DNA from 3 places in the Massilia oculi genome. Region 2 is predicted to be linked to each of the others. Evidence: predicted binding sites of a transcription regulator. Region 2 holds the regulator's gene; each other region holds the start of a gene.

Evidence for each region. The regulator HrcA, encoded in region 2, represses chaperone genes, less so after heat shock. The targets are predictions, from matches to a motif close to TTAGCACTCNNNNNNNNNGAGTGCTAA.
Region 1: the regulator HrcA is predicted to act here: its motif matches at 5,027-5,053, upstream of rpoH (RNA polymerase sigma factor RpoH).
Region 3: the regulator HrcA is predicted to act here: its motif matches at 5,756-5,782, upstream of groES (co-chaperone GroES).

Annotation. Positions count from the first base shown of each region.
Region 1 covers NZ_CP029343.1:1,967,077-1,977,000, forward strand. The annotation lists gene DIR46_RS09065 (thiamine pyrophosphate-binding protein) at 89-1,801, shown strand; gene ftsY (signal recognition particle-docking protein FtsY) at 1,909-3,009, shown strand; gene DIR46_RS09075 (cell division ATP-binding protein FtsE) at 3,024-3,695, shown strand; gene ftsX (permease-like cell division protein FtsX) at 3,692-4,621, shown strand; gene rpoH (RNA polymerase sigma factor RpoH) at 5,179-6,069, shown strand; gene yghU (glutathione-dependent disulfide-bond oxidoreductase) at 6,251-7,093, shown strand; gene DIR46_RS09095 (endonuclease/exonuclease/phosphatase family protein) at 7,099-7,929, opposite strand; gene DIR46_RS09100 (bifunctional diguanylate cyclase/phosphodiesterase) at 8,053-9,924, opposite strand, start outside.
Region 2 covers NZ_CP029343.1:3,410,652-3,420,575, reverse strand. The annotation lists gene leuS (leucine--tRNA ligase) at 1-74, opposite strand, end outside; gene DIR46_RS15635 (barstar family protein) at 205-531, opposite strand; gene dapB (4-hydroxy-tetrahydrodipicolinate reductase) at 534-1,343, opposite strand; gene DIR46_RS15625 (outer membrane protein assembly factor BamE) at 1,354-1,959, opposite strand; gene fur (ferric iron uptake transcriptional regulator) at 2,039-2,470, shown strand; gene hrcA (heat-inducible transcriptional repressor HrcA) at 2,559-3,587, opposite strand; gene DIR46_RS15610 (HAD family hydrolase) at 3,706-4,407, opposite strand; gene DIR46_RS15605 (hypothetical protein) at 4,651-5,235, shown strand; gene DIR46_RS15600 (hypothetical protein) at 5,256-5,897, shown strand; gene DIR46_RS26950 (hypothetical protein) at 6,077-6,244, opposite strand; gene rsmA (16S rRNA (adenine(1518)-N(6)/adenine(1519)-N(6))-dimethyltransferase RsmA) at 6,528-7,295, opposite strand; gene pdxA (4-hydroxythreonine-4-phosphate dehydrogenase PdxA) at 7,292-8,401, opposite strand; gene DIR46_RS15580 (peptidylprolyl isomerase) at 8,406-9,776, opposite strand; gene DIR46_RS15575 (LPS-assembly protein LptD) at 9,849-9,924, opposite strand, start outside.
Region 3 covers NZ_CP029343.1:4,096,999-4,106,922, forward strand. The annotation lists gene DIR46_RS18485 (glucokinase) at 1-1,537, shown strand, start outside; gene DIR46_RS18490 (hypothetical protein) at 1,568-2,038, opposite strand; gene DIR46_RS18495 (PEP-CTERM sorting domain-containing protein) at 2,292-3,557, shown strand; gene groL (chaperonin GroEL) at 3,684-5,330, opposite strand; gene groES (co-chaperone GroES) at 5,372-5,662, opposite strand; gene DIR46_RS18510 (hypothetical protein) at 6,052-6,342, shown strand; gene DIR46_RS18515 (cell division protein ZapA) at 6,339-6,650, shown strand; RNA gene ssrS (6S RNA) at 6,697-6,878, shown strand; gene DIR46_RS18525 (EVE domain-containing protein) at 6,966-7,436, shown strand; gene DIR46_RS18530 (sulfite exporter TauE/SafE family protein) at 7,437-8,240, shown strand; gene DIR46_RS18535 (xanthine dehydrogenase family protein molybdopterin-binding subunit) at 8,237-9,924, opposite strand, start outside.

The DNA.
Region 1 (9,924 bases), 1.4 Mb from region 2:
GTAATTTGATGTCGCCATTTCAAAAGCCGTTCCCGGGCAGCTCACCTAGAATGCCCGGAAAGCCTCTTTGACAAGGATGACACACCCCATGCCCTCCACTTCCCCGCACCCTTCCCGCACCGGCGGCCAGCTCCTGGTCGATGCGCTCCACGTCCACGGCGTCGACACCGCCTTCGGTGTGCCCGGAGAAAGCTACCTGGACGTGCTCGATGCGCTGCACGACTCGAACATCCGCTTCGTGATCAACCGCCAGGAAGGGGGCGCGGCATTCATGGCCGAGGCCTACGGCAAGATGACGGGCAAGCCCGGCATCTGCTTCGTCACCCGCGGCCCCGGCGCCACCAATGCCTCGATCGGGGTGCACACCGCATTCCAGGACTCCACGCCGATGATCCTGTTCATCGGCCAGGTCGGCAACGACTTCGTCGACCGCGAGGCCTTCCAGGAAATCGACTACCGTCGCATGTATGGCCAGATGGCGAAATGGGTGGCCCAGATCGATCGCGCCGACCGCATTCCCGAATACATGGCGCGCGCGTTCCAGGTGGCCACCAGCGGCCGCCCCGGTCCGGTGGTGCTGGCGCTGCCGGAAGACATGCTGGTCTCGACGGCGGAAGTGCTTGACACCCGCCCCTACCAGCCGTCGCACGGCGCACCGATGGGCGAACAGATCGCCCGCCTGCGCGCCATGCTGCAGGAAGCCCAACGGCCGATCGTGCTGCTGGGCGGCGGCACCTGGAACGCGCAGGCCTGCGCCGACCTGGCCCGCTTCGCCGAAGCCAACCGCTTGCCGGTGGGCTGCACCTTCCGCTTCCAGGACCTGCTCGACAACGCGCATCCGAACTACGTCGGCGACGTCGGCATCGGCATCAACCCCAAACTGGCGGCGCGCGTCAAAGAGGCCGACCTGGTGATCGCCATCGGCCCGCGCCTGGGCGAGATGACGACCGGCGGCTACACGCTGCTCGACTCGCCGGTGCCGCGCCAGCGCCTGGTCCACATCCACCCGGACCCGGAAGAGCTGGGCAGCGTCTACCAGGCCGAACTGATGATCGCCAGCGGCATGCCGCAAGCCTGCGCCATGCTGGCCGCGATGGCGCCGGTCGACGCCACCGCCTGGCAAGACAGCGTGGCCGGGGCCAAGGCGGAACTGGCCGCCTGGCAGGCGCAGCCGGCGCTGCTCAAGGAAGGCGTGCCGCTCGACCTGTGGCAGGTGGTGCAGGACTTGATGGACCAGCTCCCGCACGACGCCATCATCACCAACGGCGCCGGCAACTACGCCTCGTGGGCCCACCGCTTCTATCGCTACGGCGGCATGCGCACCCAGCTGGCGCCGACCAATGGCGCGATGGGATACTCCGTGCCGGCCGGCGTGGCCGCCAAGATCGTGTGGCCGGAGCGCGCCGTGGTCACCTTCGCCGGCGACGGCGAATTCATGATGACGGGCCAGGAACTGGCCACCGCCGTCCAGTACGGCGCCGGCGTCGTGATCCTGGTCTTCAACAACAATATGTTCGGCACCATCCGCATGCACCAGGAGCGCAGCTACCCGGGCCGCGTGTCGGGCACCGGCCTGCACAATCCGGACTTCGCCGCCCTCGCCCGCGCCTACGGCGGCCATGGGGAAGTCGTCGACCGGACCGCCGATTTCGCGCCGGCCCTGCGCCGCGCGCTCGACCACGCCGAGCAAAAGAAACTGCCGGCCGTGATCGAGCTGCGCTACGACGGCAACCTGATCACGCCGAATGCCACGCTGGAGACGATCCGCAAGCAGGCGGAAAGCGCGAGGGCCGGCAGCTGAACGCTTGTGTGCAATCGGGTTGCGTATTGCTGCTCTGGTAAAATATTCGCTAGTTTTTTCGTCGCCGGCCATGCCGGCGTCCGCACGCAGTCCCGCCACCAGACACTATGTTTAGCTTCTTCAAGAGAAAAAAAGCGCCCGAAACGCCGGCGCCGGAACCGGTCATGCCGGCCGCGACGCCTGCCCCGGCGCCCGTCCCTGCACCGGCGCCCGCCCCGGTCATCGCCGACGCCGCCGTCCCCAGCGTCCTGCACGAAGGCGCCAACCTGTTCCCCGAAACCGCCGAACGCCCGACCACCGAGCTTGAGAAGAAGACCTCGTGGATGGCGCGCCTGAAGGCCGGCCTGTCCAAGACCTCGAGCAACCTGTCCCTGCTGTTCGTCGGCGCCCGCATCGACGAAGACCTGTACGAGGAACTCGAGGCGGCGCTGCTGATGTCGGACGCCGGCATGGACGCCACCGAGCACCTGCTGGGCGAGCTGCGGCGCAAGGTCAAGGAAGACAAGCTGCTAGACGCCGCCGCCGTCAAGGCCGCGCTCAAGGAGCTGATGATCGACCTGCTGCTGCCCCTGCAGAAGCCGCTGGAACTGGGCCGCCACGAACCGCTGGTGATGATGATCTCGGGCGTCAACGGCGCCGGCAAGACCACCACCATCGGCAAGCTGGCCAAGCATATGCAAAGCTTCGACCAGTCGGTGCTGCTGGCCGCCGGCGACACCTTCCGCGCCGCCGCGCGCGAGCAATTGATGGTCTGGGGCCAGCGCAACAACGTCACCGTGATCTCGCAGCAGTCGGGCGATCCGGCCGCCGTCGCCTTCGACGCGGTACAGTCGGGCAAGGCGCGCGGCACCGACGTCGTGATGGTCGACACCGCCGGCCGCCTGCCGACCCAGCTGCACCTGATGGAAGAGCTCAAGAAGATCAAGCGCGTGATCGGCAAGGGCATGGACGGCGCGCCGCACGAGACCCTGCTCGTCATCGACGGCAATACCGGCCAGAACGCGCTGGCCCAGGTGAAGGCCTTCGACGACGCCCTGCAGCTGACCGGCCTCGTCGTGACCAAGCTGGACGGCACCGCCAAGGGCGGCGTGCTGGCGGCGATCGCGCGTACCCGTCCGATCCCCGTCTACTTCATCGGCGTCGGCGAGAAGCTGGAAGACCTGCAGCCGTTCAACGCCGAAGAATTCGTCGAAGCGCTGCTCGGCTGACGGAACGGGGACCCATGATCGCATTCCAGTCGGTATCCAAACAGTACACCCACGGCGATGCGCGCGGCGCGTATGCGCTGCACGACGTCTCGCTCGACATCGCCAAGGGCGAGCTGGTCTACCTGGCCGGCCCGTCGGGCGCCGGCAAGTCGACCCTCATGAAGATGGTGGCGGCGGTCGAGCGTCCCAGCAGCGGCAAGGTGATCGTCAACGGCCAGGACATCGGCCGCATCAAGCCGGCCGGGATTCCCTTCCTGCGCCGGAACATCGGCATCATTTTCCAGCAGCAGCGCCTGCTCAACGACCGCAACATCCTGGCCAACACCATGCTGCCCCTGCTGGTGACGGGTGCCCGCACCGCGGACGCCGCGCAGCGCGCCCGCGCCGCGCTCGACCGGGTGGGCCTGCTCGACCGCGCCAGGGCGATGCCGCTCGAACTGTCGGGAGGCGAACAGCAGCGGGTGGCGGTCGCGCGCGCGATCGTCAACCGGCCGCAGATCATCCTGGCCGACGAACCGACCGCCAATCTCGACCGCGTGGCGGCCGACAAGGTGCTGGACGCGCTGCGCGCCTTCCACGCCGCCGGCGTCACCTGCGTCATCTCCACCCACGACGAACAGGTGCTGGACAGCGCCGCGCGGGTGATCCGCCTCGAGCAGGGCCAGCTGGTCGGAGGTGCGGCATGAGCCCGTGGCTGCGCCAGCACCGCTTCGCCCTCGGGGCCGCGCTGTCGACGGTGCGCAAGTCGCCCGGCAGCTTCCTGTTCAACGTACTGGTGGTCGCGCTTGCGCTGACCCTGCCGTTCGCGGGCATCACCCTGCTCGACAATGTGCGTCCGCTGTCCGAGCAGTTGTCGGTCGATCCCGAAATCAGCCTGTTCATGCGCGACGACGCCAGCCGCGCCGATGCCGAAGCGCTGGCGCCGCGGATCCGCCAGATCGTCGCGCCGCAGGGTGGGCAAGGGGCCGAAATCGCCTTCGTGCCGCGCGAGCAGGCGCTTGCTGCGCTCAAGGAACGCAGCGGCCTGGGCGACGTGCTGGACACCCTGGGCGACAACCCCTTGCCTGACAGCTATGTGATGAAGCTGGAAGGCTTCGCCAGCGCCGGCGCCGCCGGCCAGGTGGACCTGATCACCGAGCGCCTGGGCGAACTGCCGGGCGTGGAGACGGTGCAGGTCGATTCGGCCTGGGTAAAGCGCCTGGCCGCGATGCTGGCCATCCTGCGCCTGGCGCTGCTGCTGCTGGCGGCTACCCTGGGCATCGTCGTGATCGCGGTCGTGTTCAATACGATCCGCCTGCAGGTGCTGACCCAGAAAGAAGAAATCTCCGTGTCGCAACTGCTGGGCGCGACCAACGATTTCATCCACCGCCCGTTCTTCTACACCGGCGCCCTGCTCGGCCTGTGCGCCGGCGCGGTGGCACTGGGCGCGGTAACCCTGGCCCTGCGCCCGCTGAACGGCGCGATCGGGGAATTCGCGCGGCTGTACGGTTCGAATTTCCAGCTGACAGCGCTGGGGGGACTGGAAATCGCCGGCCTGCTGGCGGTCAGTGCCGGGCTGGGGCTGGTCGGCGCCCTCCTGTCGGTGCGGCGTCACCTTGCACGCCAGCGTTGAACGGCGCTCCTACAGAGTTGCAGTGAAAAAAATAGTCGAGATGGTATTGAAAACGCAATAAGCATCACCATCTCTGCTGACAGGGCGAGGCGGCCCTCCCTGCGGCTGCCTGCTCATTACTGGAAACACCACGTCGCCTGCTATCGCAATGAATCCTACGGCCTAGCTGCCACCCCCTACGCTTCCACGCGCAAATGTCCTACACGCTGCGCGGTAGCTACGTGCGCCATCCAACAGAATACGAGCCACGCCGCCCGTAAGCTGTGTCTAACGATATTCCAGTCTTTCTCTGCTCACTTTTGAGCCGGATCAACTGGGCACGCAATGCCTGCTCTACAGTGGAACCGTCGGCAATTTGATTCCCAAGAGCAATACTTTGAACAATCTTAAGCGCCGGGACCACTTCTAGCACTCACCTCGGGGGAGTGCTAATATATGGTCCAAGGCAATCGAAATTCAAGTCACGCATCCAGGTAACAAGCCGCAACAGACGTGCCGCAAGGCAATAAGTTATGGCACAGTGAGGATGCAGCAAGATTACTACGAGGGAAATGAATATGTCCGCACAATCCGCATTGGTTCCGACCGGCAGTCGTGCTCTGGGACTGGGTTTCACCGGCAATCTGGGCAATATCGACGCCTATATCTCGGCCGTCAACCGCCTGCCGATGCTCACGCACGAAGAAGAGGTATCGCTGGCAAAGCGGCTGCGCGACGACCACGATCTCGACGCGGCGCAAAAGCTGGTGCTGTCGCACCTGCGCCTGGTGGTATCGATCGCGCGCGGCTATCTGGGCTATGGCCTGCCGCACGCTGACCTGATCCAGGAAGGCAATATCGGCCTGATGAAGGCAGTCAAGCGCTTCGACCCGAACCAGGGCGTGCGCCTGGTGTCGTACGCCATGCACTGGATCAAGGCCGAGATGCATGAATACATTCTCAAGAACTGGCGCTTGGTAAAGGTTGCCACGACCAAGGCCCAGCGCAAGCTGTTCTTCAACCTGCGCAGCAACAAGACCGGCCTGGACGCGATGTCGCCGGGCCAGGTCGACGACCTTGCCAAGCTGCTGGGCGTCAAGCGCGAAGAAGTGATCGAGATGGAAACCCGTCTGTCGGGCCGCGACATCGCACTGGAATCGCCGACCGACGACGAAGACGACAAGTTCTCGCCGATCGCCTACCTGTCGTCGGACCAGCAGGAGCCGACCAAGGTGCTCGAGGCCGAGCAGGTCACCCGCCTGCAGTCCGAGGGCCTGGAAACGGCGCTGGGCAAGCTCGATCCGCGTTCGCGCCGCATCATCGAGGCGCGCTGGCTGGCCAACGACGACGGCTCGGGCGCCACGCTGCATACGCTGGCCGAAGAGTTCAGCGTATCGGCCGAGCGCATCCGCCAGATCGAATCGGCCGCGCTCAAGAAGATGAAAGGCGCGCTGGCGGCGTTCGTGTAAGCCGGTCCTCGCGCTGCTCCAAAAAAACCCGCTTCGGCGGGTTTTTCCTTTTCTGATGCACCGGCATCCGGCTCAACCTGCTCCTGGCCAGTCCACCCGGTGTACTTCAAGGGCGGCGCGGACGCGTTTGCCCGCCTTTGGCTAGAATGATCCTTTGTCACCGCAAGTCAAAGGAGAACCCATGGCCGACCAAGCATCCTACGTCCCACCGACAGTCTGGACCCCGCCCGCCTCGTCGGGCGGCGCCTTCGCCAGCATCAACCGCCCGGTCGCGGGCCCGACCCACGACAAGGAACTCCCGGTCGGCAAGCATCCGCTGCAGCTGTATTCGCTGGCCACGCCGAATGGCGTGAAGGTGACGATCCTGCTGGAAGAATTGCTGGCCGCCGGCCACACCGGAGCCGAGTACGATGCCTGGCTCATCAAGATCAACGAAGGCATGCAGTTCTCGAGCGGTTTCGTCGGGGCCAATCCCAATTCGAAGATCCCTGCCCTGGTCGACCGCAGTGGCGCCGCACCGGTGCGCGTGTTCGAATCCGGCGCGATCCTGGTCTACCTGGCGGAAAAATTCGGCGCCTTCCTGCCGAAGGACGGCGTGGCGCGCACCGAAACCATGAACTGGCTGTTCTGGCAGATGGGTTCGGCTCCCTTCGTGGGCGGCGGTTTCGGCCACTTCTATGCTTATGCGCCGGAAAAGCTGCAGTACCCGATCGACCGTTATGCGATGGAGACCAAACGCCAGCTCGACGTGCTCGACCGCCACCTGGCGGACAAGCGCTTCGTCGCGGGCGAGGAATACACGATCGCCGACATGGCGATCTGGCCATGGTATGGCGGCCTGGTGCTGGGCCAGCTGTATGAGGCCGCGCAATTCCTGTCGGTGCACGAATACAGGCACGTGAAACGCTGGGCCGACGAGATCGCCGCACGGCCGGCCGTCATCCGCGGACGCAAGGTCAACCGCTCGTTCGGCCCCGAGCAGGACCAGGTACACGAGCGGCACGCCGCGGCCGATCTCGACTGACCGCCTTACCGGAATTCGACGCGCGCGACCACCGGATGGTGGTCCGACGGGAAGCGTCCGTGGAGCGAATCGCTCAGGGCCGCATAGCCAAGCACGTCGAAATGCCGGTCGACATAGACGTAGTCGATGCGGTCCCGCATGGGCGCGTCGAAGCGAAAGCCGTGGTAGGTGCCGACCGGGCCGTATGGCGGCGTCCGGCTTACCTGGAAAGCGTCGCGCATGGCTTTCGCCATCGCCTGCATCTGGGGCGTCTCGGGCGTCGAATTGAAGTCGCCCACACAGATGGCCGGTTCGCCGCGGCTGATTTCCGCGATCTTGCGCAGCAGCAGGTCGCTTGATGCACGGCGGGCGACGACGCCCTCGTGGTCGAAGTGCGCCGAAAAGACGTAGAACACGCGGCCATTGTCGCGCTCGCGCAGCTTCGCCCATGACACGATGCGGTTGCAGCAGGTGGCGTCCCAGCCCAGCGATGGGCGGTCCGGCGTTTCGCTGAGCCAGAAGTCGCCCTTGTCCAGCAGCGCGAAGCGGCCCTTGCGATAGAAGATGGCCGAATGCTCGCCGGCCTGCCTGCCATCGTCGCGGCCGACGCCGACGTGGTCGAATTCTTCCATCTGCGCCAGATCCGCGACCTGGCCGGCGAGTCCCTCCTGCGTGCCGACGATGTCGAATGCATGATGGCGGATCAGCGCCTTGACCAGCTCCTTGCGCGCCGGCCAGGCATTGGGGCCATCCTGGGGATTGTTGTAGCGCAGGTTGAAGCTGGCGACGTTCATCGGCGCGGCAGCGGCGTTGCTCGTGATGCCGGACAGGATGGCGAGCGCGGTGACAAGTGACAAGACGATCTTCATGGTCCAGGTTAGCGAAAGTGGATACCGTAACAAGTTAACCATAATCCGCCTGCGGCATCGCGCCGACAGGCCGAAAAGCGGCGCAGTTTAGGTGCTTTAGTAAACGGCGCGCTACGCCACCGCGGCATCGAGCAGATAACGCCGTTCCATCATCGCCGCCATCTCCTCGGCCGGCACCGGACGCGCGATGTAGTAACCCTGCACCTCGTTGCAATCGAGGTGGCGCAATATCGCCAGCTGCTCCTCGGTCTCGACACCCTCGGCCACCACCGACATGCCCAGCGCATGCGCCATCGACACGATGGCCTGGAAGAACACCTTGCCCTCCTTCGAATTGGCCAGCTCGGTGGTGAACGCGCGGTCGACCTTCAGCACGTCCATCTTCAAGCGCTGCAGCTGCGACAGCGACGAGTAGCCGGTGCCGAAATCGTCCACATGCAGTTTCACGCCAAGCGCGCGCAGGGCCGCCAGTTCGGCCAGGATGTCGTCCTGGTCGCCCATCATCGCCGACTCGGTGATCTCGACCTCGATCAGGCTGGCCGGCACCCGGTGCTTCACCAACGCCGCGCTCAGCTGGCGCTGCACGCCGCCGCGCAGGAACTGCTTGGGCGAGACGTTGATCGATACCGGCACCAGCGCCGCGCCGGCCTCACGCCAGGCGGCCAGCTGCGCGCAGGCCTTGTCGATCACGGTCTCACCGATGCGCACGATCAGCCCGGTGGCTTCGGCCAGCGGGATGAATTCGCCCGGCGCCACCATGCCCAGGGTCGGATGCCGCCAGCGCACCAGCGCTTCCATGCTCAGCAATTCTCCGCTGCGCGCATCCACGCGCGGCTGGTAGTGCAGCACGAACTGGTCGGCCTCCAACGCTTCGAGCATGTTCTGCTTCAGGCGCGCCCGCGAATTGAGGGTCGACGACAGGGACGGATCGAAGAAGCGGTATTGCCCCTTGCCTTCGTTCTTGCCGACGTACATGGCGATGTCGCTGTGCTTGACCAGGGTCTCGGCATCCAGCCCGTCGCGCGGGTACATGCTGATGCCGATCGAGGAACCCACGGCGTGCAGCTCGTCGCCGATCAGGAACGGCACCCCGAAGGCTTCCACGATGCGCGAGGCCACCGAGGCGGCCTGGCGCTCGCCGTCGCAGGGCGATAGCAGGACCACGAATTCGTCGCCGCCGAAGCGCGCCACCCCGTCGCTCGGACGCAGCAGCGACAGCAGGCGGCCGGCGGCGGCCTTCAGCAGCTGGTCGCCGGTGGCGTGGCCGTGGGTGTCGTTCACATACTTGAATTCATCGAGGTCGATGAACAGCAGCGCGGCGCTGGTGTTTGCTTCCTGGGCCTGGACCAGCATGGCCGGCATGCGTTCCAGGAAGGCGTGGCGGGTGGCCAGGCCGGTCAGCGAATCTTCATTGGCCAGGCGCTCGAGCTGGTCCTCGTGGGCCTTGCGCTCGCTGATGTCCTGCAGGGTCACCGCCAGGCCATTGCCGACCCTTACGAGGCGCCGGCGGCCCCAGCTGATGTTCAGACGGTTATCGCTCGGCATCCTGCGGTCGTCTTCATGAAAGCCGCTGTCCATGGCCTTGCGGTAGGTGTCCAGCAGGTCTTCGCCGAACAGGCCGCTGTCGATCCCGGTCAGGCTTTTTCCGACCAGCTCGTCGCGCGTCACGCCGTAGAAGAAGGCGCCGCGCTCGTTGCAGTCGACGATGCGGAAATCCATGATCTGCCCGTCGCGTGCGCGCACCGCCGAGGCCATGTAGAAGCCGTCGTTGCCGCTCTCGGTGGCGGTGCGGTAGGCGCGCCGCACTTCGTCCTGTTCCCTGGCGCGCGCCACCGCGCGGCGTGCCAGCACCGCGCCCACCGCGCCCAGCAGCAGCAGGCACAGGGTGGCGACGATCGCGCGGTCGCGGCTCTCGATCCAGTAGCCGTTGCTGGCCGCCAGCGCATCGTGCTGCGGCAGGCCGACCAGGGCCACCAGTGGATA
Region 2 (9,924 bases):
TTATAGGCGTCGATCGATTTCCAGTAGGCCTGGGCGGCTTGTTCTACTTCGGCTGGACTATATTTTTCTTGCATGATTCTGCAGACGTAATGTGGGATGTGGAACCGGTCATTATAACCCGTTCATTTTGCACTGCGGCGAAGGCGCGGTGCGTGAGGGAAAATGCAAAGAAGGCAGCATCCCGGTGAACGCTGCCTTCGAGGATTAACGCAGGACCAGTTCCAGCGCCGGCTTTTCGCCATAGTCCTCGTAACGCTCGTTGATGCCGCCGACGCAATAGCTCAGCTCTTCGAGCAGGTCGGGCGCCGCCGCCTTCATCTTGTCGGCCTCGAGGATGACGATTTCCAGCACCTCATCCGCTTTCAGGCGGAACCTGGTCATGTTCTCGTCGTCGCGCAGATAGCTCATGCAGTCGACCCAGGCGTCGATGCTGTCCGCATACGAGGCCGGGAAACCGAAGGCCTCGCGGCTCTGCTGGTGAAACGATGCCTCATCGACAATGACGGCGCCGTTCAGTTGTGCCACCGCCATGATCAACCCTTCAGGCCCAGCACGTCCTGCATGTCGAACAGGCCGCTGGCCTTGTCCGCCAGGAAGCGCGCCGCGCGCAGCGAGCCGTGGGCATAGGTCACGCGGCTGCTCGACTTGTGGCTGATCTCGATGCGTTCGCCGGTGCCGAGGAACATCACGGTATGGTCGCCCACCACGTCGCCGCCGCGCACGGTGGCGAAACCGATGGTCGACGGATCGCGCTCGCCGGTGACGCCTTCGCGGCCATAGACGGCGCACTCGTTCAGGTCGCGGCCGATGGTGGAGGCGACGACTTCGCCCATCCTGAGCGCGGTGCCGGACGGCGCATCGACCTTGTGGCGATGGTGCGCCTCGACGATCTCGATGTCATAGCCTTCCGAAAAACTTTTTGCGGCCATCTCGAGCAGCTTGAGCGTGACGTTCACGCCCACGCTCATGTTCGGGGCGAACACGATGCCGATTTTTTCGGCCGCAAGCGCGATCGCGGCCTTGCCGGCCTCGTCGAAGCCGGTGGTGCCGATCACCATCTGCTTGCCGTTGGCGGCGCAGTATTCCAGATGCTGCAGGGTGCCCTCGGGGCGGGTGAAGTCGATCAGCAGATCGGCATTGTGCAGGCCGTGCTTGATGCTGTCCTCGATCGGCACGCCGGTCAGGATGCCGGCGAAGGCGCCCGCGTCCTGGCCGATGAAGGGCGAACCCGGCACGTCGAGGGCGCCGGCCAGGCGCATGTCGGGCGCCTCCTGGATGGCTTCGATCAGCATGCGGCCCATGCGGCCGCTGGCGCCGGCAACGGCGATGTTCAACATGGTCATGCTCGCCCCCTTATTGCTGCGTTGCAGGCGCATTGACCTTGGCCGGCTCTACCGGGCGTCGGTCGGGATGGGCCTTGCTGCCCTTCGACGGACCGGCGATGCGGTCGATGTACTCGCGCTCGCTCGGCAGATTGCCGCCCTCGAAACGCTCGACCACGTCATTCTTGAAGAACACGGTCACGCGGCTGGTGGTCAGCTCGCCATTGCCGCGCGCCAGGTAGAACGGGTAATCCCAGCGGTCGGCGTGGAAGGCGTCCATCAGCAGCGGCGAACCGAGCAGGAAGCGCACCTGGTCGCGGGTCTGGCCGGCCTTGAGCTGGTTCAGCATCTCTTGCGAGACGAAGTTGCCCTGCTGGATGTCTGGGCGATACGGCGAGAAGATCCACAGGAAGCGCTGCAGGCGCGTGGCCTGGACGGTCTGGGCGCCGGCATTGGCGATGGCGGCCGACTTTTCCGCGTCGGACGCACTGGCGGCCGCATCCGTCGCCACCGGCGGCGCCGGACGCGTCTGGTTACGCCAGGAGGCGCAGCCGGACAGCGTCAACGTGCAGGCGAGACCCGCCGCCAGCGCCGCTTTGGTGGAGAATCGATGGAATACGGCTTGTTTGACAGGCATAGTTAACCTCAATACGTTCGAGCGGGAGCTTCCAAAACGCTATATCATAAAGCACTCCGCCAATATTCGAGTGACAAACATGAGTAACAACCCGACCGACCTGAAGGCGAGCGGCCTCAAGGCCACGCTGCCACGGCTGAAAATCCTGGAAATCTTCCAGAACAGCTCCGTGCGGCATTTGACGGCGGAAGATGTCTACAAGATCCTTCTTGCTGACAATATGGACGTGGGCCTCGCGACCGTTTACCGCGTATTGACCCAGTTCGAGCAGGCCGGCCTGCTCAACCGCAACCATTTCGAGACCGGCAAGGCCATCTATGAGCTCAACGCCGGTTCCCACCACGACCACCTGGTGTGCGTCACCTGCGGCCGCGTCGAAGAGTTCTACGACGACGAGATCGAAAAGCGCCAGCAGATGATCGCCGAACAACACGGCTTCACGATCGTCGAGCACGCGCTGGCGATCTATGGCAGCTGCCCGCAGTGCCGGGGTATCGCCAAGCCGGAGTGATTCCGCAACTGGTACGGCCGGTGTAAAGCTAAGTAAAAAGGGCGCATGGGAACCATCCCACGCGCCCTTTTCTATTGTTGTTGGCAATTCAGCCGTGACTGAGGGCGTTCGACAGCAGCTTGGCCGTGATGTCGACGATCGGGATCACCCTTTCATAGGCCATCCGCGTCGGGCCGATCACGCCCAATGTGCCGACGATGCGGCCGTCGACCGCATACGGCGCCGTCACCACGCTCATCTCGTCCATCGGCACCAGCTTCGATTCGCCGCCGATGAAGATCTGCACGCCGCCGGCTTTGCTCGACACGTCGAGCAATTGCATCAAGCCAGTTTTTTGTTCGAACATCTCGAACATCTGGCGCAGCGAACTCATGTTGGACGACAGGTCGGACACCGACAGCAGGTTGCGCTCGCCGGCGATGACCATGTCATCCCCCTCGGCCATCGCCTCGCTGCCGGCCTCGACCGCCGCCTGCATCAGGCGCCCCATATCGTCGCGCAATTGCTGCAGCTCGCCACTCAGGCGCTTGCGCACTGCGTCGAAGGACAGGCCGGCGAAGTTCTGGTTCAGGTAATTGGCCGACTGGGTCAGTTGCGCGGGAGAATAATCCTTATCGAGCAGCAGCAGCCGGTTCTGGACGTCGCCGCGCGGATCGACGATCACGAGCAGGATCCGCTTTTCGCCCAGGCGCAGGAATTCGATCTGCTGGAATACCGACTCGCGGCGCGGGCTCTGCACCACGCCGGCGAATTGCGACAACGAGGACAGCATCTGCGCCGCGTTGGCGATCAGCTTCTGCGGTTGCAGGTTGGATAAGGGCTGCGGCAAACGCATGCGCTCGGCATCGACCGCCTTGTCGTCGATCGGCCCCACCGTCAGCAGGGTGTCGACGAACACGCGGTAGCCGCGCGGGGTCGGGATGCGGCCGGCCGAGGTGTGCGGACTGGCGACGAATCCCATCTCCTCGAGGTCGGCCATGACGTTGCGGATGGTGGCTGGCGACAATTCCAGGCCCGACAGCTTGGACAGCGCGCGCGAGCCTACCGGCTGGCCGTCGGCGATATACCGTTCGACGAGGGCTTTGAGCAGGGTTTGGGCACGTTGGTCGAGTTGCATGATTCCGGGAAACGTTCGAGAGCGTCCTTGTTTAAGGTGTGCATTATAGGCAGGTTGGGGCATGGTACGGGCGGCACAAGGCTTGCTGTGACGCATGTCCAACGCTCTTGCCCTTGTACTACATGAAGCCGAGCCAGTCGAGCAGCGCGTCGAGGCTGGCCACCTCGACGTCGGGCCGGACTTCATGGGCGAGCTCATTGACCTTGCCGGTCCGGTTCATCCAGGCCGCGCGCAGGCCCGCGCGCTGGGCGCCCTGCACGTCCAGCAGCAGGTCGTCGCCCACGTACAGGGTCTCGCCAGGCTCCACGCCGAGCGCGGCGCAGCCGGCCAGGAAGATGCCGGGGTCGGGCTTGGCGCGGCCATACTGCCGCGCCGCCACCGAGGCCTGGAAGTGGTGGGCCAGGCCGATGGTCTGCAGGTCGGCCACGCCATTGGTGACCGAACCGACCAGGACGTGTTTCTTCAGGCGCTCGAGGCCCGGCACGACATCGTCATAAGGCGTCACGGCATTGCGGGCGGCAAAGAACACGGTCATCGCCAGTTCGACCTTGCCGGGATCCTCGCCCACCTGTTCGAAGGCGGCGACCAGGCCGGCGTGGCGCAGCGCGCCCAGGTCGATCCCGAATTCGGGGCGCGCCGCCAGCAATTCCAGGCGCGCCGCGCGCAGGCTGTCGATCGTGAAGCGTTCGGCCACCAGCGGCGCATGCTCGGCCAGCCAGGCATACAACAGTTTTTCGGCTTCCAGGATCACGGGCGCGATCGGCCACAGGGTATCGTCGAGGTCGAACAGGACGGCTTTCGGCCAGGGTTGGCGGGTCATCGGCTTCCAGGTCAAGAGGGGAGAAAAGGTGCGCCCCAAGCATAGCGATGCGCCACGCCGAATGCAATGCGCACGCCGTCAGCGCCCCGGAATGTTGCCTTTGTTGAATTATGGTTACACCAAGATACAAAACCAAATGCGCCCGAAATGGACCAGCTGCTTGCCAAATGGACTAAAATGTTGAGCGATTTTTCCATTCTCACCGCGCAGCTGCGCTTTCCCGCTAGATTTTTTGGAGATGTTATGAAGAGTTCCTACCTGCGTGCCGGCGCGGCGCTGGCCTGCGCGGTCGCCTTGTCTGCCTGCGGCGGCAGCGATGGCCAACTGATATTGGGCGGCACGTACCAAGGCGTGACCAAGACCGGCCTGGTCGTGAAGAACGGCGGTCAAGAAAAGAAAATCGATCCGCCTGCCAATGGTTCCGGCGCGGGACAATGGTCGTTCGACAATCTGATCTCGACCGACGACCGGTATACCGTCGAGTTCGTATCGAAGCCATCGAACGTCAAGGATTGCACGATCGAAAATGCGAGCGGTCGTGCCGGCTACCACGTCTACACCGTCTACATCACGTGCGAGCTCAACCGCCATGCGCTGTCCGGCAGCGTCAGCAACCTGAAGGGCAATCTGGTCCTGGTCAACGGATCCGACAAGGTGACCGTGCCGGCTGGCGCCACCGGGTTCAGGATGGCCGACATCGCCGAAGACTCGCCGTACGGCGTCGCGATCCTGGAACAACCGGCCGGCCAGACCTGCACCGTCGCCAATGGCAGCGGCACCGTGGGCCCCGCCGCCGTTACCAACGTGGCCGTCACCTGCACCCCTTAATTTTCCCTGGAGCGTTACGCATGAAGTCTTCCCTGATCCGTCCGGCGCTCGCGCTGGCGCTGGCCGCGGGCCTGGCCGGCTGCGGCGGCAGCGACAAAGCCGAGTTCGTTGTCAAAGGCACCATCACCGGCATCGTCTACCCGGGCGCCGTCCTGACCACCAATGGCATGGAAATCGCCATCGCGCCACCGGCCAAGCCTGGCGACCCGGTCAGTTTCGCATTCCCGAACAAGCTCGAGTACGGCGATGTGTACAACGTCCAGTTCAAGAGTGAACCGAACAACCAGAATTGCGGTACGCCGCCCCAGACGATCGCGAACTTCAGCGATACCGCAGGTCGCCTGGCGGACATCAACATCACCTTCGCCTGCGCGGTCGATGTCTATACGATCGGGGGCACGGTGAGCGGACTGACGGCAGATGGCCTGGTGCTGGCAAATGGCAGCACCGGCGGTACGATCACGGTGGCCAAGCCGGCAGCGGGAGTCACCACGCCAATCACCTATACCTTCGCCGGACCGGTTGAATTCGGTCAGACCTATGGGGTGACCGTTCTGACCCAGCCAACCGGCCAGGTATGCACTGTTGCAAACGCCACCAACACCATGGCCGCCGCAAACGTCACCAATATCAACGTAACCTGCGTGGCGACCCCAGGCTGATCAGATATACACAATTCTTATGTCGAGTATTTGAAAGGAAAATTGGATTTATATGCTGTCGCGCAGCATAATAACTCCTGTCTCCTCCAACTCTCCTCAGAAAAGAATTGGATTTCAGCCCGCTCCTTGAGCGGGCTTTTTTTTGTCCGCATCATCGGGGGGCAATCTGCCAGCAGCGCTCAGCGGGCGGCGCTCACCTTCACCACGGCGATCTTTTCCATGCCGACCGACACCTGCGACTGATACGCCTCCACCGAGCGCGCGTTGGCGGCGACGGCGTAGCTGCTGAAGCCGGCGAGGATGGCGGCGGCGATGAAGATGGCTTCCATGTGCTTGAGGACGTTCATGATGTGCTCCTGTTGGTCGGTTGAGGCGCCGGATCGGCTGTCCATGTGAGCACTATAAGAAATTGGTCCGACGCTCTCCAGCGGCATGCGACAGACTGCACAAATCGGCGACCCAGCCCCCGGAAATACGTGATAACCCGTATGTTGCGGCGCAACATGGACATCGTTGGGCGTAAAAAGAGCGCCGACCGGCGGCGCTATCATGTTTTGTGCGGCAAGCCGCACAAAACTCGGGTTTCCGCCTTCGCGGGAAGTCATTGCCGCCAGCGGCAGGAATGACGTGTCAGGGCAGGTTGGCCAGCGCCACGTATTGCTCCAGGCTGACCGCTTCCGGACGCACGCCCGGATCGATGCCGGCCTCGACCAGCTGCGCCTCGGTGAACATGCCGGCCACGCAGTTGCGGATCACCTTGCGCCGCTGCGAGAAGGCCTTGGCCACCACCGCCTCCAGGCGCTTGCCGTCGCACGGCAGCTGGCGCCGGGTCGGCACCATGCGCACGATGGCCGAATCGACCTGCGGCGGCGGATCGAAGGCGGTCGGCGGCACGATGAAGAGCATGGCCATGTCGTAGCGCCATTGCAACATCACCGACAGGCGGCTGTAGGCCTTGGTACCCGGCTCGGCCACCATGCGCTCGACCACTTCCTTCTGCAGCATGAAGTGCTGGTCTTCGACCAGGTGGGCGAACTCGGCCAGGTGGAACAGCAGCGGGCTCGAGATGTTGTATGGCAAGTTGCCGACCACGCGCAGTTTTTGTCCGTCCGGCACGGGAATCGACCCGAAATCGAATTTGAGCGCGTCGCCCGAATGCACGGTGAGACGCTCGCGCGGGTAGGCTTTTTCCAGGCGCGCCACCAGGTCGCGGTCGAGCTCGACGACGTGCATATGATCGAGCGACTTGAGCAGCAACGCCGTCATCGCCGCCAGGCCCGGGCCGATCTCGACCATCGTTTCGCCGCGCCGCGGTCCGATGGCGTCGATGATATTGTTCAGGACATGGTCATCGGTCAGGAAGTTCTGGCCGAAGCGCTTGCGTGCGACGTGTTTCATGCTTGCTTTCTTGATGATTCGAGAGTGGCGGCTGCGCGGCGCGCGGCCACCATGTGCATGGCGGCGCGGATCGCCTCCTCCATGCTGCCGCAATCGGCCAGGCCCAGGCCCCGGGCCGCCAGGTCGAGGGCGGTGCCGTGATCGACCGAGGTGCGGATCAGGGGCAGGCCCAGCGTGACGTTGATGCCGCGCCCGAAGGTCGCATGCTTCAGCACCGGCAAGCCCTGGTCGTGGTACATCGCCAGCACGCAGTCCGCATCCTTCAGGTACTTGGGCTGGAACAGGGTGTCGGCCGGATACGGGCCGCGCGCGTCGATGCCGCGGCTTCTCGCATCCATGAGCACCGGCGTGATGACGTCGATCTCTTCGCGGCCGAGATAGCCGTTTTCTCCGGCGTGCGGATTCAGGCCGGTGACCAGGATCACGGGCGCCGCGATGCCGAATTTGTCGCGCAGGTCGGCGTGCAGGATGTCCAGCACCTGGGTCAGGTTGTCGCGCGTGAGCGCCCCCGGCACGTCCTTCAAGGGCAGATGGGTCGTGGCCAGGGCGACGCGCAGGTAGGGCTGGTCGCCGCCAGGCGATCCGGCCAGCATCATGACCACCCGGGACGTGCCGGTCTTCTCGGCCAGGTATTCGGTATGTCCGGAAAACGCGATGCCGGCGTCGTTGATCGTGCTTTTTTGCAACGGCGCGGTGACGATGCCATCGAACCACCCACGGCCGCAACCTTCGATCGCCAGGTCCAGCGTGGCCAGCACCGCCAGGCCATTTTCGGGATCGAGCTGGCCCGGCACGACATGCGCGGCCAGCGGCACGTCGACCACCGCCAGGCGCCCGGCGCCGAAGTGCGGCAGGCCGCCATTGCGCAGGGCCTGGGTCGACAGCGCCGACAGGCGGATGGCGGGATCGATCAGACTGGCGGTGAGCGCCAGGAAGGCGGCGTCACCGACCAGCACGCAGTTGGCCTGCTCGCGCAGGGCCCAGGCGGCGCGGATCGCGATCTCGGGACCGATGCCGGCCGGCTCGCCGACCGTGATCGCCAACACTGGCCTCGATGTGGCCGACTGCGGCGCCAACGGGCGCCCGGGCGCCTGTGGCGCAGCCATGGTCTTACTGCTCCTCGCGGAACTCGACGTAGGCGCGGTCGCGCACCTGGCGCATCCAGTCTTCCATTGCTTCCTGCATCTTGCGGTCGCGCAGGACCTGGCGCGCCACATTGCGTTCCTTCTGCTGGGTCACGTCTTCGCTCTTGCGCCCGATGACCTGGATCAGGTGGAAGCCGAACGGCGACTGGATGACGTCCGACACCTCGCCGGGCTTGAGCGCATTCATCGCGGTCTCGAATTCCGGCACGGTGTCGCCCGGGTACAGCCAGCCCAGGTCGCCGCCCTTGGACGCCGAACCGTCCTGCGAGTGCAGGCGCGCCAGGTCCTCGAAGGTGCCGGCATTGTTGTCCATCTTTTCCTTCAGCTCGAGCAGCTTGCGCTTGACCTCGCCCTCGGTCATGGTCGGGGTGACCTTGATCAGGATGTGGCGCGCATGGGTCTGCTCGACCACCGACTTCTCGGTCTCGCCGCCCAGCGGACGCTTGCCGGACAGCTTGAGGATGTGGAAGCCGACGTTGGTCTTGAGGATCGGCGTGACCTGGCCCGCTTCGAGCTTGCGCAGCTCGGTCGAGAACATTGGCGGCAGCCGGTCGGCGTCGCGCCAGCCGATCTCGCCGCCCTTGAGCGCGTCGGGCGCGTCGGAATACGTGGAGGCCATGCGCGCGAAGTCGGCGCCGGTGCGCAGCTGGCGCATCACTTCCTCGGCGCGCGCGGCGCGCGCGGCGATCTGCTCGGGCGAGGCGTTCTCTGGCACGCGCACCAGGATCTGGGAGATGTCGACCTCGATGCGGTCGGCCTCGGCAGCCTTGGCGGCGGCCATATAGGTGTCGATCTCGGCTTCCGAGACCTGGATCTTGCTGTCGACCTCGTGCTCGCGCAGGCGCTGCATCATGATCTCGTTGCGGATGTCTTCGCGGAACTGGGCGAACGGCATGCCCTCTTTTTCCATCTGGTTGCGCATGTCCTGCACCGACATCTTCTGATTTTCGGCGATGCGGCCGATGGTGGCGTCCAGGGTGCGGTCGTCGACCTTGACGCCCATTTCTTTCGCCAGCTGCAGCTGGGCGCGCTCGACGATCATCGCCTCGAGCACCTGGCGCTCCATGGTGGCCGGGTCGGGCATCTGGGCGTTACGCGCCTTCATGTTCTGGGTGACCTGGGCCACGCGGCCGGTCACTTCGTTGCGGGTGATCACTTCGTCGTTGACGACGACCTGGATCGAATCGACCACCTTGGCGTTGGCCGAGGCCGGCGGCAGGAAGCCGCCGCCGGTAGCGGCTGAAGTGTCGGCCTGGGCCAGCGCCTGGCCCGCGGTTAGCGCGCACAGCAATGCTGCCGCCATCTGGAGGGACTGCAAACGGGTAGTACGCATCATCTTGATAACACTCATTTCAGGATAGTTCACATCATGGACGACGAATTATGGACGGCTAGTCTGAACGCTTGCTTATGGACGTCCAATTCCGGTGTTCAGTCGCGTATAGCCCGGGATGCTCTTGTTGAACGAATCGAGCGGGTTACCC
Region 3 (9,924 bases), 690 kb from region 2:
GGGCCTGTCGACCCTCCTGATCGTCAACGATTTCACCGCGCTGGCCACCGCGCTGCCGGGCTTCGCCAAAGAGGACCTGATGCAGGTGGGTCCGGGTACGCCCGTGCCGGGCGCCGTCATCGGCGTGCTGGGACCGGGCACCGGCCTGGGCGTGTCGGGCGGGATCCCGACCGCGGACGGCTTCGTCACCCTGGGCAGCGAGGGCGGCCACGTCAACTTCGCGCCGGCCGACGAGCGCGAGTTCGCGATCCTGCAATACGCCTGGCGCGAGTGGCCGCACGTGTCGAACGAGCGACTGATCTCGGGCCCCGGCATGGAAGTCATCTACCGCGCGCTGGCCGACCGCAACGGCGTCGACGCCGTGGCGCGCAGCGCGGCCGCCATCGTGTCCGGCGCGCTCGAGTCCGACGATCCGCTGTGCCTGGAAACGCTCGAATGCTTCTGCGGCATGCTGGGCGGCGCCGCCGCCAACCTGGCGGTGACCCTGGGCGCTTTCGGCGGCATCTTCATCGGCGGCGGCATCGTGCCGCGTCTCGGCGAATGGTTCGCGCGCTCGCCGTTCCGCACGCGGTTCGAGGCGAAGGGGCGTTTTTCGGACTACCTGGCGGACATCCCGACCTATGTGATCACCACGCCGAACCCCGCCTTCCATGGCGTGGCGACCATCCTGGCCGAGCACCTGCGCGGCCGCAGCGGCGCCAACACGCTGATGGAACGCATCGGGCAGCTGCGCGAGGAACTGTCGCCGGCCGAGGCGCGCGTGGCCACGCTCGTGCTCGAGCATCCGCGCACGGTGCTGAACGAGCCGATCGCCGAGATCGCGCGCCTGGCCGACGTGAGCCAGCCGACCGTGATCCGCTTCTGTCGCTCGCTGGGCTTCCAGGGCCTGGCCGAATTCAAGCTCAAGTTCGCGAGCAGCCTGACCGGCGCGATCCCCGTGCGCCACAGCCAGGTGCGCATGAGCGACAGCACCCACGACCTGTCGGCCAAGGTGATCGACAACACGGTGTCGGCGATCCTGCGTTTCCGCGATCAGCTCGACGTGCGCTCGCTCGATCGCGCGATCGAACTGGTGAGCCGCGCGCGCCGCGTCGAGTTCTACGCGCTGGGCAACTCGCGCGCGGTGGCGCTGGACGGGCAGCACAAATTCTTCCGTTTCAGGATCCCGACCGCGCTGTATGGCGACGCCCACCTGTTCACCCTGGCAGCGGGGCTGCTGGGGCCGGGCGACGTGGTGATCGCGGTATCGAATTCGGGCGGCTTGCCGGAGCTGCTGCAGGCGGTGGACATCGCACGCGCCGCCGGCGCCGACGTGATCGCCATCAGCAACAGCCAGTCGCCGCTGGCGCGCAAGGCCAGCGTGTGCCTGGCGGTCGATCACAGCGAGGACAGCACCAGCTTCCTGTCGATGATCTCGCGCATCCTGCAGCTGCTGCTGATCGACATCATGGCGGTGGGGATTTCGGTCGACGGCCAGCATGGGCCGGAGGCGGGGAAGGATCCGCGCCGGCTGCTCATCTCGCACCTGGACAGCTGACGATTCGCCGGCATCGCCGGCGGGGCGCCGTCAGTTGGCGCTCTTGAGGTCCACGCGCTCGATGGTGCGACGCCATTCCTGGAGGCTGAGCAGGGTGTCCGAATCGGTGTCGTCGACCAGGATCTCGCTGCCGTCCTGGGCCACCAGGAAGCTCTCGCGGCGGTGCGCATTCTCGGCGCGGTTCTCGACGAAACTCAGCTGGTAATACTTCTTGCCGTTGACTTCGCGCGGGACCGGATCGTCTTCGATCACGGCGCCGTGCGCCTTGCCCTGGCTGCGCTGTTCGATCTGGCGCGACCAGGCCTGCAGTTCCGGCAGCGCCAGCAGCGAAGTCATCGCGTCCTGCTTCGTGTGCGCGGGCGCCTGGACCGTGGGCTCGGCGGGCGCGGGCGTCAATGGTGCTTCCCGCCCGGCGCGCTTGCAGCCGGCAACGGCGCAGCACAGCATCAGTGCGGCGATGGTCAGGCGCAAGGGGGGAGAAGATGCGGTGCGTGTGGACATGGCGGGTCTCATGAAGGCAGGTGGTCATGGTAAACCATGGGTGTTTTAGCGGCAACACAGCCGGCATCCAGCGTCGGCTAATTCCGGCCAGAAACTGATGTTGTCGGGTGGGCCAGCATCCCTGTGATTCAATATTTCCACACAGAAAGTAATTCGGTGTTTACGCCACGAAATCAACTTTTTCACTTCAGAAAGCAAATTTATTCATAGAAATAATGCTACGCTGTAGGATCACTCCTACCTGAAGCATTGTATGGACCGCCGCCGCGCCACCTACGCCCACCGTCTCGAAAAATCGTCGCAACGCGAGAAGCGGCTGGTCGCCCTCGCCGTACTCGGCGTCGCCGTCGGCGTGGCGGGCGTGCTTGCGCCGCCGCTGGACATCGATTGGCCGAATCTCGACCGCCAGGGCGGCGAGGTCACGCACTTCGGCGCCAATCCCGCCGCGGTCGCAACGCCGGTCGCGTCCGCGCCCGCCGGGCAGGGCGCCGCACGTCGCATCTACCCGTTTTCGATCATCCCGGGCGGCGTGGCGGACAGGCATGAGCTGGCGCGCGTCATCAGGACCGATCGCGTGGTGGCGGCGCACTATGCGGACTTCGACGTCGCCAACGCGCGCGCTGTCACCGTCACCGCGCCGCGCGCCGTCTACGTGTCGTACCGCAAGGGAAACCAGGTCTACTGGACCAGCAAGAAACTCATGCTGGCGCCTGGAGAAACCTTGTTCACGGACGGCAGGAACGAGATGCGGGCGCGCTGCGCAAACCGGATTTCCGACGTGCCGATGTATCCGGTCGAAGCCCATGGGCCGACCGAGTCGGAACTCGATTCCTTCGTCGCCGAGGATGGCGGCGGGTTGATGGCCGTGGCGGCCGGCATCGAGGGGCTCGACGACGATCCCTCCGCGGGACAGCGCTATCATACCGAGGTGTTCCCGAACGGCGCCGGCCTGCTGGCGGGCGCCGCTCCGGCCGCGCAGCCGCGCCTGTCCAGCCTCATGGGCAGCGCGCCCGCAAGGTATGGATCCGGCGTGTCGAACGGCGGCACGCTGGGCGGCGGCAGCGGCGATGGTGCGACGACGCCTTCGACCGGGACGCCTGGCGGCAGCACCCCGACGCCGGGCGGCGCCGGCAATGGCAATACCGGCAGCGGCGACAGTCCTGGCGGCAGCCTGCCCGGCGCCTCAACCCCGTCCAATCCGACGCCGGACACCGGCACCGTCCCGAACCCCGATCCCGGCCCGGGACCCAATCCGGAGCTGCCAGCCACGCCGGGCGTGCCGGGCACGCCGAACGGCCCCGATACGCCTGGTACGCCTGGTACTCCGGGCACTCCGGGGAATCCCGGCATTCCCGGCATTCCCGGCATTCCCGGCACGCCAGGTGGCCCTCCGGACGACACCGACGTCGAGCCGAACGATCCGGTCGAAGTGCCGGAGCCAGGTTCCCTATGGCTGGGCGGCGTGGCCTTCGCGGCCATGCTGTGGCTGCGCCGCAAGAGACCGGCCGCCAGGAGCTGATTCACCACACCCGGTTTTCCGGTGCGCTGCACGGCAAAAAGCCCGCGAGGCGTGAACCTCGCGGGCTTTTTGTCGTGGAGGACTGGCGCGCCGGCGTTGCCGCGGCGCGCCAGGCGACCGGATGAATTACATCATGCCGTCCATGCCGCCCATGCCGCCCATGCCACCCATGCCGCCCATGCCGCCGGCTGGCTTGTCTTCGACGACTTCCGAGACCATGCAGTCGGTGGTCAGCATCAGGCCGGCGATCGACGCTGCATTTTGCAGGGCCGAACGGGTGACCTTGGCTGGATCCAGCACGCCCATTTCGACCATGTCGCCATAGGTGCCGTTGGCGGCGTTGTAGCCGTAGTTGCCGGTGCCGGCCAGGACGGCTGCGACCACGACCGATGGCTCGTCGCCAGCGTTCTGGACGATCATGCGCAGTGGCTCTTCCATGGCGCGCAGGACGATCTTGATGCCGGCGTCCTGGTCAGGATTGTCGCCCTTGACGTCCAGGGTAGCGCGGGCGCGCAGCAGGGCCACGCCGCCGCCTGGCACGATGCCTTCTTCGACGGCAGCACGGGTTGCGTGCAGCGCGTCTTCGACACGTGCCTTCTTCTCTTTCATCTCGACTTCGGTGGCTGCACCGACGCGGATCACGGCAACGCCACCGGCCAGCTTGGCCACGCGCTCTTGCAGTTTTTCGCGGTCGTAGTCCGAGGTCGCTTCTTCGATCTGGGCGCGGATCTGCTTGACGCGGCCTTCGATCGATTCAGCCTGGCCGGCGCCGTCGATGATGATGGTGTTTTCCTTGCCGACTTCGATGCGCGAAGCCTGGCCCAGTTCCGCCAGGGTGACCTTTTCCAGGGTCAGGCCGACTTCTTCGGCGATGACCTGGCCGCCGGTCAGGATGGCGATGTCTTCCAGCATGGCCTTGCGGCGGTCGCCGAAGCCAGGGGCCTTGACGGCGACGGTCTTCAGGATGCCACGGATGTTGTTGACGACCAGGGTCGCCAGCGCTTCGCCTTCGATGTCTTCGGCGATGATGACCAGCGGACGGCCGGCCTTGGCGACTTGCTCCAGCACCGGCAGCAGGTCACGGATGTTCGAGATCTTCTTGTCGCACAGCAGGATGAACGGCTGCTCGTGGACGGCGACTTGCTTGTCCGGGTTGTTGATGAAGTACGGCGACAGGTAGCCGCGGTCGAACTGCATGCCTTCCACGATGTCCAGCTCGTCGTTCAGCGACTTGCCGTCTTCCACGGTGATGACGCCTTCCTTGCCCACTTTTTCCATCGCTTCAGCGATGCGCTCGCCGATCGAGGTTTCCGAGTTGGCCGAGATCGCGCCGACTTGCGCGATTTCTTTCGAGGTGGTGGTTGGCTTGGCGATCTTCTTCAGTTCTTCGACGGTCGCTGCGACGGCCTTGTCGATGCCGCGCTTCAGGTCCATCGGGTTCATGCCGGCGGCAACGAACTTCATGCCTTCGCGCACGATGGCTTGTGCCAGCACGGTCGCGGTGGTGGTGCCGTCACCGGCGTTGTCGCTGGTCTTGGAAGCGACTTCCTTGACCATCTGCGCGCCCATGTTCTGGAGCTTGTCTTTCAGTTCGATTTCTTTTGCGACCGAGACACCATCCTTGGTGACGGTCGGGGCGCCGAACGAGCGCTCGAGCACGACGTTGCGGCCTTTCGGGCCCAGGGTGACCTTGACTGCGTTGGCCAGGACATTGACGCCTTCGACCATCTTGGCGCGCGCTGCGTCGCCGAACACTACTTCTTTAGCTGCCATTTGTTATTTCTCCGAATGTTTTCGTGAATGGGGTCAGGGAATTACTGCTGGACGACGGCCATGATGTCTTCTTCGCGCATCACGAGCAGTTCTTCGCCATTGACCTTGACGGCCTGGCCGGAGTACTTACCGAACAGCACGCGGTCGCCGACTTTGACTTCCAGCGGGCGAACCTGGCCGTTGTCTTGCACTTTGCCGTTACCGACGGCGAGGACTTCGCCTTGGTCTGGCTTCTCTGCCGCGGCATCAGGGATGATCAGGCCAGACGCAGTCTTGGTTTCCTGGTCGAGGCGCTTGACGATTACGCGATCGTGCAGAGGACGAAGGTTCATGCAAAACTCCTTAATATTCAGTGGTTTAACTAGCGTTTTTTTGACACCGCCGCGGCCTGGGTATCAAGCACCGGGGCGGTCTGCAAAGAGTTGTTAGCACTCTCTACTAACGAGTGCTAATTATAGGGACGATAATTTGCCATTTCAAGCGGCAAGATCGCTAAATAGTTTTGTGCGTCTGAGCAAACGCAAACCAACCAACGCTAGCGCAATGTGTTTTTGGCATCTCTTGCCGACACATACAGAACAGACAAGAGGCGGGCAGCGTACACTGCCTGGCGCTTTCCTGCCGCACGCCAGGCCATCGCGGCAGGGCCGCCGGGACCTGCTTCGTCGCACCGCAGCGTGATTCGGTTGACGGAAAATCCATCTCGATCCTATAGTGTCGGATGATTTCCGAATTCCAAGACCTCTCAGACAAAATCGACCGGCTCGCCCAGCTGACCCAGTCGCTGCGCGCCGAGAACTATTTGCTGCGCCAGGCCAATACCCTGCTCAGCGCCGAGAACCTGGCGTTCAAGGAGCGCCTGGTCGAGGCCCAGCGCCGGGTCGAGGCCCTGCTCGACGGCTTGCCCAAGCCACCGGCCGAGGAAGGCGAAGAGGGCGGGCAAGACGAGGCCGCCGGCGATTCGGCCGGCGCGGCGAGCGGCGCACCAGGCAATAGTGAGGCAGCACGATGATCCATCTCGACGTCACCATCATGGGCCAGCCCTACCGCCTGGCCTGCCGCGACGGCGAAGAGCGCACGCTGCGCGAGGCCGTAGCCTACCTCGACGGCAAGATGTGCCAGCTGCGCGATTCGGGCAAGGTGCGGGGCACCGACCGCATCGCCGTCATGGCCGCGCTGAGCGTGGCCGCGGAATTCCTGTCGGTGAAGTCGCCACAGGGGCCGCTGTCGGACATGTCGATCCTCGAGGTCAAGCAAAAGCTGGAAGCGATGCATACCGTGCTCGACAAGGCGCTGGCACCCCAGGAAAATCTTTTCTGACAAGCCGAATCCGTTTGACATGCCGCTTCAAAAGAGTAAACTGCGCTCTACCCTGCGGTGTTCGAGATTTGCCATATATTCCTTGAACCATTCTTACGCATAGGTCGTGGAACAAGTTCGATGGGAGTGAGCGTCACTCGTTTGACGAACCCGAAATTGATCTGACCGTGACCGCCTTGAACCGTTTTGGTTCAGGATGCCGGCAAAAACGGCACTGGCGGGGCTAGGACACACAAGCGGTTGCGCACTTTGTACGCAGCCGCTTTTTTTGTGCGCGCGTCAATCGTGACGGCGCCTTGCAGGGAGAACGGCGCGATGCGCTATTGGTTGATGAAATCCGAACCGGACGAAGTCAGTTTCGACGACGTCCTGTCCGCACCCGGCCAGACCGTGGCCTGGTTCGGCGTGCGCAACTACCAGGCGCGCAACTTCATGCGCGATGCGATGGCCGTCGGCGACGGCGTCCTGTTCTATCACTCCAGCTGCGCCGTGCCCGGCGTGGCCGGGCTGGCCGAGATCGCGAGCGGACCCTATCCCGACGCCACCCAGTTCGACCCCGCCAGCCATTACCACGACCCGAAAGCCACCCACGAAACACCGCGCTGGATCTCGATCGACGTCCGCGCGCGGGAGGCGGGGCGCTATCTGCCGCTGGCCGAGATGCGCACCATTCCCGCGCTGGAAAGCATGGTGCTGCTGCAGAAGGGGAGCCGGCTGTCGATCTCGCCGGTCACCAGATCCGAATGGGATGCGGTCGTCGAGCTCGTGCGCGCCAGGGAGGCCTGAATGGATCCCTGGCTGATCCTGGCCCTGCTGGCGATGGGCACCTTCGGCGGCTTCGCGGCCGGCCTGCTCGGCATCGGCGGCGGCATGGTGCTGGTGCCCTTCATCACGATGATCTTCACCGCGCGCGGCTTCGCCGACGAACTCGTGGTCCACATGGCGATCGCCACCGCGCTCGGCGTCATCCTGTTTACCTCGATGTCCTCGGTGCGCGCCCACCACAAGCACGGCGCCGTGCTGTGGCCCGTGGTGCGCCTGCTGGCGCCGGGCATCCTGATCGGCTCCTGGATCGGACCCTGGATCGGCAAGCAGATGAATACCGCGGTGCTGGCCTTTTTCTTCGGCTGCTTCGTCGCCTTCTCGGCCACCCAGATGCTGATCGGAAAGAAGCCGAAGGCGGCGCGCGAATTGCCGGGCCGGGCCGGCATGTTCGCCACCGGTGGCCTGATCGGGATCCTGTCGGGACTGGTGGGCGCCGGCGGCGGCTTCGTCTCGGTGCCGTTCATGACGCGCTGTAATGTGCGCATTCATAACGCGGTCGCCACCAGCGCGGCGCTGGGCTTCCCGATCGCGCTCTCGGGCACGCTGTCGAATATGTTCTATGGCTGGGGCGAGCCGGGCCTGCCGGCATGGTCGCTGGGCTTCGTCTACCTGCCGGCGCTGGCCATCATCGTCCTGGCCAGCGTGACCATGGCGCCGCTCGGCGCCCGCACCGCGCACAAGATGCCGGTGCGCCAGCTGCAGCGTATCTTCGCCGTGATCCTGTATGCGCTGGCGGCCTATATGTTCTGGAAGGCGTTCAACTAGCCATTCCTGACCCGCGCGCGATCCAGCGGCAGGTCGCGCATCCGCAGGCCGCAGGCATCGAACACCGCGTTGGCGATCGCCGCAGCGGCCGGGCCTTGCGCCGCTTCGCCGGTGCCCAGGAAGGGTTGGCCGGGGCGGTCGATCAGGTGCACATCGATTTTCTCCGGCGTTTGGCCGAAGCGCAGGATCGGGTACGAGGCCCAGTCCACGGTGAGCACCCGCTCGGCGTCGAAGCGCACCTGTTCCAATAAGGTCCAGCTGGCCGACTGAATGACGCCGCCCTCGATCTGGTTGCGCACGCCGTCAGGGTTGACGATCTCGCCGCAATCGACGGCGCTCGATACGCGCGTCACGCGGACCATTCCGGTTTCGCGCGCCACTTCCACCTCGACCGCCAGCGCGCAATACGACGCCAGGTTCTTGTAGCGGGCGAAGGCGAAACCGCGGCCGCGCCGCGCAGTCCTGTTGTAGCCTTCCCATCCGAACTTCGCCGCCGCCAGCTTCACCACGTCGATGGCGCGCGGATCTTCCAGGTGGCGCAGGCGGAAAGCGACCGGGTCGAGCTTCGCCGCACGCGCCAGTTCGTCCATGAAGCTCTCGATCGCGAACACATTGCAATAGGCGCCCAGGCCGCGCATGGCCGAGGTGCGCAGGAGCGCCTTCGGCTGGAAGTGGTGGGTCACGCGCGCGTTCGGCAGCCGGTAATAGGGGATCGCATTGCGGTCGCCGCTGCCTTCCGGCTGCGGGCTGGGTTTCGGCACCGGCGGCGTGAACGGCTTGGCCAGATGCGTCGCCGGCAGCAGGTTGCCGGCCTTCCCGGGGCGGGTGTTGTGCGAAGGCGTGAAGACGTCGTACTGCCAGTCGGTGATGCGGCCGTCGGGACCGAGCGTGGCCGCCACCTGCGCCACCATCGCCGCGCCGAACGGCTCCCAGCCGTGTTCGTCCTCGCGCATCCATTGCACCCGCACCGGCCGGCCCGGGAAGGCGCGCGCCAGCAGGGCGGCGTCGGCCGCCACGTCGTCGGCGCCGTTGTGGCCATAGCAGCCCGCGCCCTCGACGTGGATGCAGCGGATCGCATCCTCCCGGGTCGCCAGCAGTTCGGCCAGCGCGCTGCGCAGCGGGAACACGCCCTGCGAGTGGGTCCAGACCGTGTAGCGGTTCTCCACCAGCTGCGCCACCGCGCAGGATGGGCCGATGGAAGCGTGCAGCTGGAAGGGGCGGGTATAGGTGGCCTTGAAGTGCATGCCCTCCGGCGCCCGCGCGCCCCGTTCTAGGATGGTCGTTGGCTCGGCCGGCTGCGCCATCACCAGCGCTTCGATGTCGGGATACACCGGCAGCGCGGCCGGCGTCTCCCAGCGCGCGGCGCGCGCGAGCAGCGCGGCGGCCTTCACGGCGCGGTATTCGCCGTCCGCGATCACGGCCAGGAAGCGGCCGTCGCGCACGACTTTCAACACACCGGGCAGGCGCATGACGGCGGCCGTATCCAACTCGATCAAGGTCGCCGCCTGCGCGGGTGGACGCACCACGCGTGCATGCACCATATTCGGCAGGCGCAGGTCCTGCACGTAGGCGGGTCCGCCCGTGACCTTGGCCGGGATGTCGACGCGAGACAGCGATCGGCCGATCGCGGTCTTTGCGCCAGGCGCGGGCGGCGCCGGCTGCGGCGTGGCGCGCAGGTGCAATT